DNA from 2 places in the Flavobacterium sp. NPDC079362 genome. Region 1 is predicted to be linked to the other one. Evidence: riboswitches for the same ligand, from Rfam matches in the RefSeq annotation. Region 1 holds a riboswitch; the other holds the start of a gene.
What was found. Region 1 has a riboswitch for cobalamin ahead of ACQKCJ_RS11295 (TonB-dependent receptor plug domain-containing protein). Riboswitches for the same ligand answer to the same signal wherever they lie in the genome.
Positions count from the first base shown of each region.

Region 2: another riboswitch for cobalamin. It lies ahead of ACQKCJ_RS14085 (TonB-dependent receptor); the one in region 1 lies ahead of ACQKCJ_RS11295 (TonB-dependent receptor plug domain-containing protein).

Region 1 covers NZ_JBNNFM010000010.1:106,231-112,222, reverse strand. Annotated here, with positions in the region: gene cobT (nicotinate-nucleotide--dimethylbenzimidazole phosphoribosyltransferase) at 1-1,356, shown strand, start outside; gene ACQKCJ_RS11305 (adenosylcobinamide-GDP ribazoletransferase) at 1,535-2,332, shown strand; gene cobC (alpha-ribazole phosphatase) at 2,317-2,850, shown strand; cobalamin riboswitch at 2,918-3,130, shown strand; gene ACQKCJ_RS11295 (TonB-dependent receptor plug domain-containing protein) at 3,158-5,020, shown strand; gene ACQKCJ_RS11290 (YncE family protein) at 5,026-5,992, shown strand, end outside.
Region 2 covers NZ_JBNNFM010000015.1:60,034-66,025, forward strand. Annotated here, with positions in the region: gene ACQKCJ_RS14080 (gliding motility-associated C-terminal domain-containing protein) at 1-1,200, opposite strand, end outside; cobalamin riboswitch at 1,486-1,689, shown strand; gene ACQKCJ_RS14085 (TonB-dependent receptor) at 1,800-3,848, shown strand; gene ACQKCJ_RS14090 (YncE family protein) at 3,845-4,990, shown strand; gene ACQKCJ_RS14095 (cell surface protein) at 5,069-5,992, shown strand, end outside.

The sequences.
Region 1 (5,992 bases):
AACCAATTTACGATTGGAACTGTGGGCAGCAACGAAGCAGTAAAATTTAGTTCAGTTTGTGCTGCACAAAATATCTGGCTTTCGCTAACTGAGCAAGGTTACGGAATGGGCTGGGTTTCGATTTTGAATTATTATCAGTTTAAAAAGATTCTTGATTTACCCGAAAACATTGAGCCTTTGGGTTATTTCTGTATTGGAAAACCGGCCACAAATTACGACAATCAACCCATGTTGCAGCAACTGAATTGGAAACAAAAATCTGAAGCTCCTGATTGCAAAGAAATCAAAAATATTACTGAATGTCACATATCTGATTTACCTAACAAAATTTCTGCTAAAAATGAAACTGAAAGTGATTTTAATACACTTTTGCAGGAAAAAATAGACTCTAAAACAAAACCACTTGGAGCTTTGGGAACTCTGGAAACACTTGCTTTTCAGATGGCAACGGTTTTTGAAACTCTAAATCCAAAAATAATAAATCCTAATATCGTTGTTTTTGCCGCTGATCACGGAATTGCAAATCATGGCGTTAGTGCTTATCCGCAAGATGTAACCCGACAAATGGTCGCGAATTTTCTGGAAGGCGGAGCTGCCATAAATGTTTTTTGTAATCAAAACGATATTCATTTATCGATCGTTGATGCCGGAGTCAATTATGATTTCCCTACAAACGCTAATTTGATTAATGCCAAAATCGCCAAAGGAACCCAATCCTTTTTGCATGTTCCTGCCATGAGCGAAAATGAATTGAATTTGTGTTTTGAGAAAGGAAAAGCTATTGTTGAAGACATTGCAAAAACGGGATGCAACTGTATTGGTTTTGGCGAAATGGGAATTGGTAATACCTCTACAGCTTCTGTTTTGATGAGTCTTTTAACAGATTCTCCTATTGAGGAATGTACTGGGAAAGGAACCGGGATTGAAAACGAAAAATTACTTCAGAAACAAGAATTACTCAAAAAAGCAATTGAAAATTATTCAGGCCAAGCCGAATTAAAACAACATCTCGCCTACTTTGGAGGTTTTGAAATCCTGCAAATCGCCAGCGGAATGTTAACTGCCTATGAAAACAAAATGCTGATTTTAGTAGATGGTTTTATTTGCAGCGTAGCATTTTTGATAGCTTCTAAAATAAATCCCGACATTCATAAAAATGCTGTTTTTTGTCATTGCTCTGCCGAAAAAGCACATCAAGGATTATTGAATTATTTTGATGCAAAACCTATTTTAAATCTTGATTTGCGCTTAGGTGAAGGAACTGGATGTGCCATTGCTTTTCCTATTTTAAAATCGGCTGAAGTTTTTCTGAATGATATGGCTAGTTTTGAAAGTGCCGGGGTTAGCAGGAAGTGATGAAGTCCCAGTTTTCAGTTTTCAGAAAAAAAACAATCATTTGCCACAATCTATGTCATTTCGACGAAGGAGAAATCACACTAGAAATTCCCCAAAGAAAATCAACAATCTTTGTCGAGCCCCGAGTATGATTTCTCCTTCGTCGAAATGACAAGACTAAATTAAATTTATATTAAAAATGAAAAAAGAACTACATATCTTCTTCACTTCCTTAATGTTCTACACCCGAATTCCTTGTCCTAAAAACATTGATCATCATCCTGATTATTTGAATAAAGCCACACGTTATTTTCCTTTGATTGGTTGGATTGTGGGAACCATTTCCTTTCTGGCTTTTTATCTTTCTTCTTTTTTTCTCTCAACAGAAACTGCAGTGATTATTGCTCTTATTATATCTGTACTAACAACCGGCGCCTTTCATGAAGATGGATTTGCTGATGTTTGCGATGGTTTTGGCGGAGGATGGACGAAAGAAAAAATCCTGATCATTATGAAAGATAGTGCGATTGGCGCTTATGGAGCAATTGGTTTGGTTTTGCTTTTTTTATTAAAATTCAAATTGCTTTCAGAATCTGTTTCGCTTTTTAAGGCAGATAATGCTATCGCTCTTTTCCAGATTTTTCTTTTATTTATTTCCGCGCATGCTTTAAGTCGTCTTGCTGCTATATCGATTATTTTTACTCACGAATATTCTCGCGAAGACGCTTCGAGCAAAAGCAAACCTATTGCTAAAGAAAATACCTGGAAAGAAATTTTAGGTTCATTTTTCTTTGGGTTAATTCCGTTATTGGTTTTATCTTATTTTCAATATCAATTTCTTTTAGCTGTAATTCCGGTATTTGTAATGCGCTATTTTTTAGCTCGTTATTTTCAAAAATGGATCGACGGCTATACCGGAGATTGCCTGGGAGCAACACAACAAGTTTGTGAAGTTATTTATTATTTAAGCATTCTTTTGATATGGAAATTTATCTAGTCCGTCATACCGAAACGATTTGCGAGAAAGGAGTTTGCTACGGACAATCGGATGTGGGTTTAGCAGAACCTTTTGAAAACATTTTCGAAAACATTGTTTTGCAATTACCCTCAGAAGCTGTTATTTTTTCGAGTCCCTTAAAACGTTGTATGATTTTGGCCGAATACATTCAGAAAAACATACAGGCAAATTCATTCGAAAAAGATGCACGACTGCTAGAAATGAATTTTGGTGATTGGGAAATGAAAAACTGGAACGATATTCCACCGGAACAACTCAATCCCTGGATGGAAGATTTTGTAAATATTAATGCTTTAAACGGGGAATCATTTATAGAATTACATAAAAGAGCTGGTGATTTTTTATCGCAGCTTTCAAAAGAAATAACAACGCCTGTCGTTATTGTTGCGCATGCCGGTGTAATTCGAAGTATATTATGTCATCATAGTTCGCTGCCATTAAAAGACGCCTTTAACAATAAGGTAGATTTTGGGCAAGTCATCAAAATTGAACTATAAACGTCTTTTTGTTCAGAATTTGTTTTTAAAACTCAAACAAATTTGAAAAATCGACAATTTTAACTTTATCTTTGCACGAAATTAAGGTTGTGTTCATTTTAAACACATTAAAAGGGAATCAAGTAAATAATTAAAAAAATCTTGAGCTGTACCCGCAACTGTAAGCTTTGTTCTTAAACGAATGCTTGTTGTTAACTACAAAACCACTGCTCGCCCCGGCGAATGGGAAGGTAAACAACAAGACGCAAGCCAGGAGACCTGCCTTTGTAACAAATATCGAGCTCTCGGGAAAAAGAGTATTGAAATTATGACTTTAAAAAAACTTTTTGCTTTTTGTTTACTGTTGTTGTGCCAGATTATTTCGGCGCAAAGTGATTCTATTAATAAATTAAAAGAAGTCATCGTTTCTGATACCAATCTTAAGAAATACTCGAACTCACAATCAGTTCAGGTATTGAATGATTCTGTCATTAATAAAAATCAATCTTCCTTAACTTCCCTTTTAAATTACAATACTGTTATTTATTTTAAAGAAAATGGTCTTGGCATGACATCCGGCCCTTCTTTTAGAGGAACTACCGCATCACAAACTGCCGTTATCTGGAATGGTATCAATATCAATTCGCAATTTCTGGGTCAGACAGATTTCAACACCATCGGAACAAGAGATTTCAATTCTATAGCTGTAAAAGGCGGGGGCGGAAGTGTTCTGTACGGCAGCAGTGCCATAGGCGGAAGTATACACCTTAACAATGATTTACAATTTAAAAAAGAGTTTTCAAACCATCTCTTTTTTAGTGCCGGCAGTTACGATACTTACAGTGCCAATTATCGCACTATGGTTTCATCAAATAAGTATAGTCTGCAAGTAAGTTTTTCCAGAAACAGTTCAGAAAATGATTTTAAATATCCTGGAAATACGGATCAGAAAAACATCAATGGAGAATACTACAATACGAGTATGAACACCACTTTTGGTTATAAAATCAATTCTAAGAATACTATAAAATTATACAGCCAGTTTTATGATTCTGAGCGTCATTTTTCTTTAACTACTCCTACAGCATCCAAAACAAAATACGGCGATTTTAATACCCGAAACCTTTTAGAATGGGAAAATAAATTTGATCGGTTTACTTCGAAAGTAAAATTAGCTCATATTGGTGAATCTTATAAATATTTCTCTGACATAGATTCTGATTTGTTTACTTATGGAAAAGTCGAAACCTCAATTATAAAATATGATTTGGCTTTTGATGTAAATGACAAAATAAAACTTAATTCGATCATTGACTATAATCGTAATAAAGGATACGGATCAAGCATCAATAATGTAAAAAGAGAAATAGGTTCTGCAAGTTTATTATTAAGTCATTTAGTAACTGATAAATGGGATTATAACGCTAGTATTCGTCAGGAAGTAACCGACAATTATGGCAATCCTTTTCTTTTTTCTTTAGGAACAAGGTATTTGTTTACCGATTTTTATCGCATAAAATTCAATGCTTCTAAAAATTTCAGAATGCCTACTTACAATGATTTGTTTTGGGAAGGAAGCGGTAATCCTAACTTAAAACCTGAGACATCTTATCAGGCGGAAATTGGCAGTGAATTTTTCACGAAAAACTTTTCATTATCTGTAACTACTTACTACAATTCGATCACAGACTTATTGCGCTGGGTACCATCACAAGGAGGCGGAGACAATTGGTCGCCTGAAAACACAAAAAAAGTGAGAGCTTATGGAGCCGAAGTACTTCTGGAATGGAGAACTAAAATAGACAACCATAATTTTACGCTTAATGGTACTTATGCCTATACTGTTTCAGAAAGCAAACAGTTAATAAGCGGTGAATTGGTCTATAAGCAACTTGTATATGTTCCTTATCATAAACTAACAGGATCGGTTTCGTACAATTGGAAAAAAGTATCCTCTTATTTTCAGTATTTATATAATGGCGATGTTTACAGCACTCCTTTTAATAATCCTGCAACCAGAGTAAAAGATTATAACGTTGGAAATTTTGGAGCTGATTATGATTTTGGAAAAAAGAACAGTTACAAAATTGGCTTTCAAATATTTAATATCTGGAACGAAAACTATCAACCTGTCATAAGCAGACAGATGCCCGGAACAAACTATACTTTATACATTAACCTTAATTTTTAAATATCATGAAAAGATTTAATAAACTGTTTTTAACCATTGCGATAAGCTCGGTATTTCTTGTGTCGTGTAGCAATGATGACAATGATAATCAAGCGCCAAGAGGAGATTATGATGGTGGGCTATTCATTGTTAACGAAGGTAATTTTTTAACGCCAAATGGAAGTATCTCTTATTTATCAGATGATTTACAAATAGAAAACAACGTATTTACTTTAGTAAACCCAGGCAAAGTTACTGGTGACACTCCTTTATCTGTTAGTTTTAATGGTGATGTAGCTTATATTGTTGTAAACGGTTCTAATAAAATCGAAGTCGTTAACAGATATACTTTCAAAAGTATTACCACTATTACTACAAACATAAAAAACCCAAGATACATTGCTTTTGCAAATGGAAAAGGATATATAACAAACTGGGGAGATATCGCTATTAAAACAGATGATTATGTAGCGGTTCTTGATCTTACCTCAAATGCTGTTACTTCTACAATTCCTGTAGTTGAAGGTCCTGAAAAAATAGTTGAGAACAACGGTAAACTTTATGTAGCGCACAAAGGCGGAGGCGGACAAGGAAACTCACTGAGTATAATAAACGCTGCAAATAATACAGTTACATCAAATTTTGTAGTAGGTGATGTTCCTAGTTCATTAGTAAAAGAAAACGGAACTCTATATGTATTGTGCAACGGAAGACCTAGTTATGCAGCGCCGGAAACAACCGGTAAAATCGTTAAAGTTAATTTAAGCACGAATGCAGTAACATCTACTCTTGATTTTCCCGGACTAACGCATCCTGATTTCTTAGATATTGACAATAGCAAAATATATTATACTATTGGAAACAGTATTTATTCTATGGCAACAAACGCAACGGCTTTACCAACAGCAGAAACATTTAAAGCAAAAGAGGTTGGTTCTCTTTATGGCTTTGCTGCAAAAAATGGTAAATTATATGTGGCTGACGCAGTAAACT
Region 2 (5,992 bases), on a different contig from region 1:
TCCCGTAATTCCGTTTGGAGAAGTCAGAGCCAAAGTTGGTGCAGTATCGCCATTACACAATGTCAAAGTTGTAGCAAAATCAGGAATTGTTGGTGGAGTTATGGTCACTGCAAGAGTTGCGGTTGTGCCGCATTGTCCTGTATTTGGAGTAAAAGTATAGTTGCCACTTGTTGCAGTGTCAATAATGTTTGGACTCCATGTTCCTGTGATTCCGTTTGGAGAAGTCAGAGCCAAAGTTGGTGCAGTATCACTACTACACAAAGTCAAAGTTGTTGCAAAGTTTGGTGTTGTGTTGGACGTTACTAATAAATTAATAGTATCAGTAATATCTAGCCCACAACTATTAGTAGCTTTTAGCGTCAATACTATAGTTGTTCCACCCGCTGCAGTCGGAACTGTATAATCGGTTGTAGTTGTAGTTGATGGAGAAAAAGAACCCGACGACGCAGACCAGGCAACTGAAGTTTGCCCTACTGCAGTACCATTCAAAGTAATTGTTGCTCCTGCACAAGCCGTTAAGGTAGGAGGTCCGGCATCAACTGTAAAAGGTGGTACAGGTGCTTTACAACCGTTATTGGTGTAAGTGGCAAGTCCGGCTGGGGTAAAATTTACTGTAGCACCGTCAGCGGGAGTATTTGCCCCACTTGTATTAGTCAACATTGATTTGTCATAGGTAACAGTATCCAAACAACCACTAAAATTCATCACAAGCGTTCTCCCATTAGGAGGTGCGATAGATTGGTTGGCAAAGTGCCCAACAGTAGTTGTAGCATCTTGAAAAACCATATATATATTTTCGGATAAAGGACCAAATGAATTATCACTAGTAACCATCAGATAACTAGTAACTAATATAGCGGTTGCATTAGCAGGTAATATTCCTCCGGGAGGTTCTAGTATTTGTCCGCATCCGCCTGCAGCACTTATATCAGTATTTAATTGAGCGACAACAGCTGCCGTTGTCAAATCCTGAACAATGCCCTGCCAAGCATTATTGGGCCATGTTACTGTTAAGGTATTTATGTTTAATGGAGCACTACCAACTTTAAAGCGTACCATTTCGTTACGCCCTTCTTGGACCCCACAAGCATCAACCAAGATACTCTGGATTTCAAAACATTGAGAAAAAACGTTTGAACTACAGAAAAAAAACAATACAAATAAATAGAAATAAGGGGAGTGTAGAGATCTTAAATTCATATCAAAATTGGATTTAGTTGATAGTAATTTTAAAACAATAGTTAAATTTAATTTTTTTTAATTAATTATTAACAAGAATAAGTGTTAATTTATTGATTGTTAGTGGTTTTTGTGATTTTATGACATGAATTTAAGGTGTTGATCAATTATCTATATAATTTGTTAACGTCCGAAGTTTAGTACTGGTCAATTAACTTTTTAATGTGATATTGTATTTAATTCTTCATTTATTGCGATAAACATAAATTGCATTTGATAATACCTCTTCTTTATAAAGATAATTCTATCTTTGCACCAGATTTTGGTCTATTTTTTTAGTTTTTAAGAAAATAGTTAAAAGGGAATCAGGTGCAAATCCTGAACAGACCCGCTACTGTAAGTTCTACACAAGTCTTTAAACGTTACTAATGCCATTGTTCGCTGAGCCGGATGAGAAGGTTGTTTAAAGATGGAACAAGTCAGGAGACCTGCCACAAATCACATAGTTTAAGACTTTCGTGGAATAAAGTCAAACAACAAGAACTGACCTGTTATTTATAATGGGATTCTCTCTTATTGCTTTTGATTATTATTCTGGAGTTTATTTAATTAAATCAGTGATGTATAATACAAAAAAAATACTCTTTTTCATTTTTATATTGTTTGCTCCGTTTTTGCTTCATTCACAAGTATCAAATGATAGTTTGCGGGTTTTAAAAGAAGTAATATTAAAAGGAAAACCTTATCAGGAAGTAATTCCGGTACAGTCCCTTTCAGGAAAATTGCTCGAAAATTTGGCAAGTCACAACGTTGCAGATGCTCTTCGGTATTTTGCGGGAACTCAAATTAAGGATTATGGTGGTCTTGGCGGACTCAAAACAGTAGATGTCCGTAATATGGGAACACATCATGTAGGTGTTTTTTATGATGGGATACAATTAGGAAATGCTCAGAATGGCGTAACAGATTTGGGAAAATACTCCTTAGATGATATGGAATCACTGACGATGTATAACGGACAGAAAAGTGAAATTTTCCAATCTGCCAAAGATTTTGCCGCTGCTTCTACTATTTATTTAAGGACAAAACGTCCTGTTTTTGTTGGTACAAAAAAAACAAATTTATTAGTAAGATATAAAACAATGTCTATCAATTATATTGATCCTTCATTTAGGTGGGAGCAAAAATTGAGCGACAAAGTAAGTATGAGTGTAAGCTCTGAATACATTAAATCTAATGGTGAATACAAATACAGGTACAAAAGAAACAATCTAGACGGATCTGTTGCATATGATACGACTGCCACCAGACATAACAGCGATATAGAAGCACTACGATTTGAATCCGGGCTTTACGGAAAAATAAATAATGGTTCCTGGGATGCTAAAGTATATTATTACGATTCAGATCGAGGAGCACCGGGAGCGATTGTCGAGAATAAGTTTTCTGACGGCTTTAGACAGTACGATAAGAATTTTTTCGCACAAGGTACCCTAGTGAAAGATTTTACAGATAAATATAAATTTCAGGCAAAGGCAAAATATGCTTACGATTACACGCATTATGTGGCCAGAGACACTACCAATATATTAGGTGAAACGGTTACCGAAGGCGCACAATCAGACGACAGCTATTATCAACAGGAATATTATTTCTCAGCAGTAAATATGTACAGCATATTACCAACCTGGGATGTTTCGCTGTCTACAGATTTTCAGTACAACAAGTTAAACGCAACAAGAAGAGGGATACAAACCCAATTTTCATTTCCACAGCGATATACAGCGTTATTTTCTCTCGCAAGTTCTTACAGATTTGGAGGATTTAAAGTTTTGGGAAATGTTGTAGGCACTTATGTTCAGGAAGAAGTGCGATACAATGCAAAAGCTCCCGACAAACAAGAGTTTACGCCTGCATTATTTATAGGTTACACACCGTTTAAGCAATATGATTTTACTGTAAGAGCATTTGCAAAACGTATTTTCAGAATGCCCACTTTCAATGATTTGTATTATACAATGGTTGGTTCCAGTACTTTAAAACCGGAATACATGAATCAGTATGATGTTGGTTTTACTTATAATTTGCCAATAGAAAAAGGTTTTTTCGATAAATTATCTTTTCAGGTTGATGGTTATTATACCAATACCAAAGACAAAATAGTAGCAGCCCCAACCGGAAACTTATTCCGATGGATGATGACCAATATAGGGCAGGTAAAAGGACAAGGAATAGAATCTGTAGTGAATATGGGAATACATTTTGGTCAGGTAAATCTAGCCACAAATCTTACTTATACGTATTCACAAAGTAGGGATTATACAAAATTCGCAGGTTTAGAATTATCATCTTATGGAGATCAGATTCCATATACACCCTGGCACAGCGGATCCGGAATATTAAACGCTGATTATAAAACCTGGAATTTCAATTATAGTTTTATATATGTAGGAAAGCGATACAATGGTAATGTCAACAATATAAAAGTAAATGAAGTTCAGCCTTGGTACACCCACGATTTAGCGGTACAAAAATCTTTTGCATTTCAACAGTATAAAATGAAAGGATCAGTAGAACTTAATAATGTCCTCAATCAGCAATACGAGGTAATTTATAATTATCCAATGCCGGGCCGTACATTAAAATTTACAATCAGTATTGAGCTATGAAAAAGATAACAACAAAATTAGTCCTTAGTTTATTTATAGCCGTTGCTTTTGTTTCCTGCAGAGAAGAAGAAACAGTTTTTCCATCCTCAGATAAAAGCGTTGCTGCACCCAGAAGCGGTGGTAAAGTCGAAGGTTTTTATCTTCTTAACGAGGGTAATATGGGAATGAATCGTGCCAGTATTGATGTATTCAATTACAGAACCGGAAATTATACCACAGATATTTATTCAGAACGCAATCCTACAGTTGTCAAAGAACTGGGAGATGTGGGTAATGATATAAAAATATACGGCAATAAAGTGTATGCAGTAATCAATTGCTCAAACAAAGTTGAGGTTATAGACAAATGGACAGCAAAACGAATCAAGAAAATAGACATTCCCAATTGTAGATATGTAGCCTTTTATAAAGACAAAGCTTATATCAGTTCTTACGCAGGTCCTGTAGCCATTGATCCCAATGCTGAGATAGGTTTTGTTGCTGAAATTGATACAACATCATTAGAAATAAAACGAAAAGTAACAGTTGGATATCAACCTGAACAAATGGTAATACGTAACGGCAAACTTTATGTAGCAAATTCAGGAGGTTACAGAGTTCCTAATTACGACAGAACAGTTTCCGTTATTGATCTGGAAACCTTTACCGAAACTAAAAAAATAGATGTGGGAATCAATCTCTATGGTATGCAAATAGACAGCAGAGGAGATATTTATGTAAGTTCAAGAGGAGATTATTACAATACACCTTCTAATCTTTTTGTGATAGACAGCCAGACAGATGAGAAAAAAATGCAGCTTGATATTCCCGTTTCAGGAATGTGCCTTGTAGATGATCTGCTTTATTTTTATAGTGTTTCCTGGAGTTATCTCACCAATAGTAATAAAGTTACGTACGGAATTTTAGATACCAAAACAAAAAAAGTAATTAGTGATAAAGTAATCACAGACGGTACAGACAAAAAAATAATGATTCCGTATGGACTTCAGGTAAATCCCGAAACAAAAGAAATATACATTACCGATGCACAAAATTATGTAGTAACAGGTTATATCTATTGTTTTACTCCCGATGGAAAATTAAAATGGAAAACTACAGCAGGAAACATTCCGGCACATATCGCTTTTATAACCACAAATTAGAACAATAAAAACCACATTTTTTTAATCCTTTCCTATTACGTGCAATTGCATTTGTAATAAATACCCAATTTAAATACTATGAAAAAAAAACACTTTAAAATTTTAAAAGCCACATTGTCTTTAACTCTCTTACTGGGATTTATTGCATGTGGAACTGATAGAGAAGATGATCTGGGAATTATAGATCCCACCGTTATACTCAAAGAATCATATACAATTGATCGTTTTAAAGTACTAAATATTGTCCCGAAAGTTCCTGCCAACTCTCAATTGACATGGAGTGTAAATGATTCAGTAATTTCACAAAATGCCGAGTTGGATTTTATCACTCCTTATCTAAAGAATTATCCACTGACATTAAAGGTCACGACAAATGGAGCAGTAAAAACATATTCATCTTTAATAAATGTAACAAAAGAGCCGGGAAATTATAGCAAATACATATCAAATGTATTTGATTTTCGCCCTGCAATAGGTCAGTTTACTAATGGAATTCCGGAATATTTACCAGGAAATACCGAAGCAAATCTTATCAGCGCAGCAAAAAAAGCAATCGTTGGACCAAATAGCAGTATGATATCTTTAGGAGGTTTTGGCGGATATGTCGTATTTGGTTTTGACCATACGATCCCAAATTTGGATGGCAGGGATTTTAAGATTTTAGGTAATGCGTTTTTTGGAAGTGAAGCAAATGAGGAGCGTTTTGGATCTTGTGAACCCGGAATTATTCTGGTGGCTTATGATAAAAACAAAAACGGAAAACCCGATGAAGATGAATGGTATGAAATTGCAGGAAGTGAATATTTTAAAAATACAACAGTAAAGAATTACAGCATCACATACTTTAAACCCGATCCCAATAAACTACCCGTTGCAGGAGATGAGTTTTGGCAGACGAATATAGAATATATTAAATGGCAGGATAATCAGGGTGCTTCAGGATATAAAACACAAAATGCATTTCACGATCAAAGCTATTATCCATTATGGATTGCTGAAGCC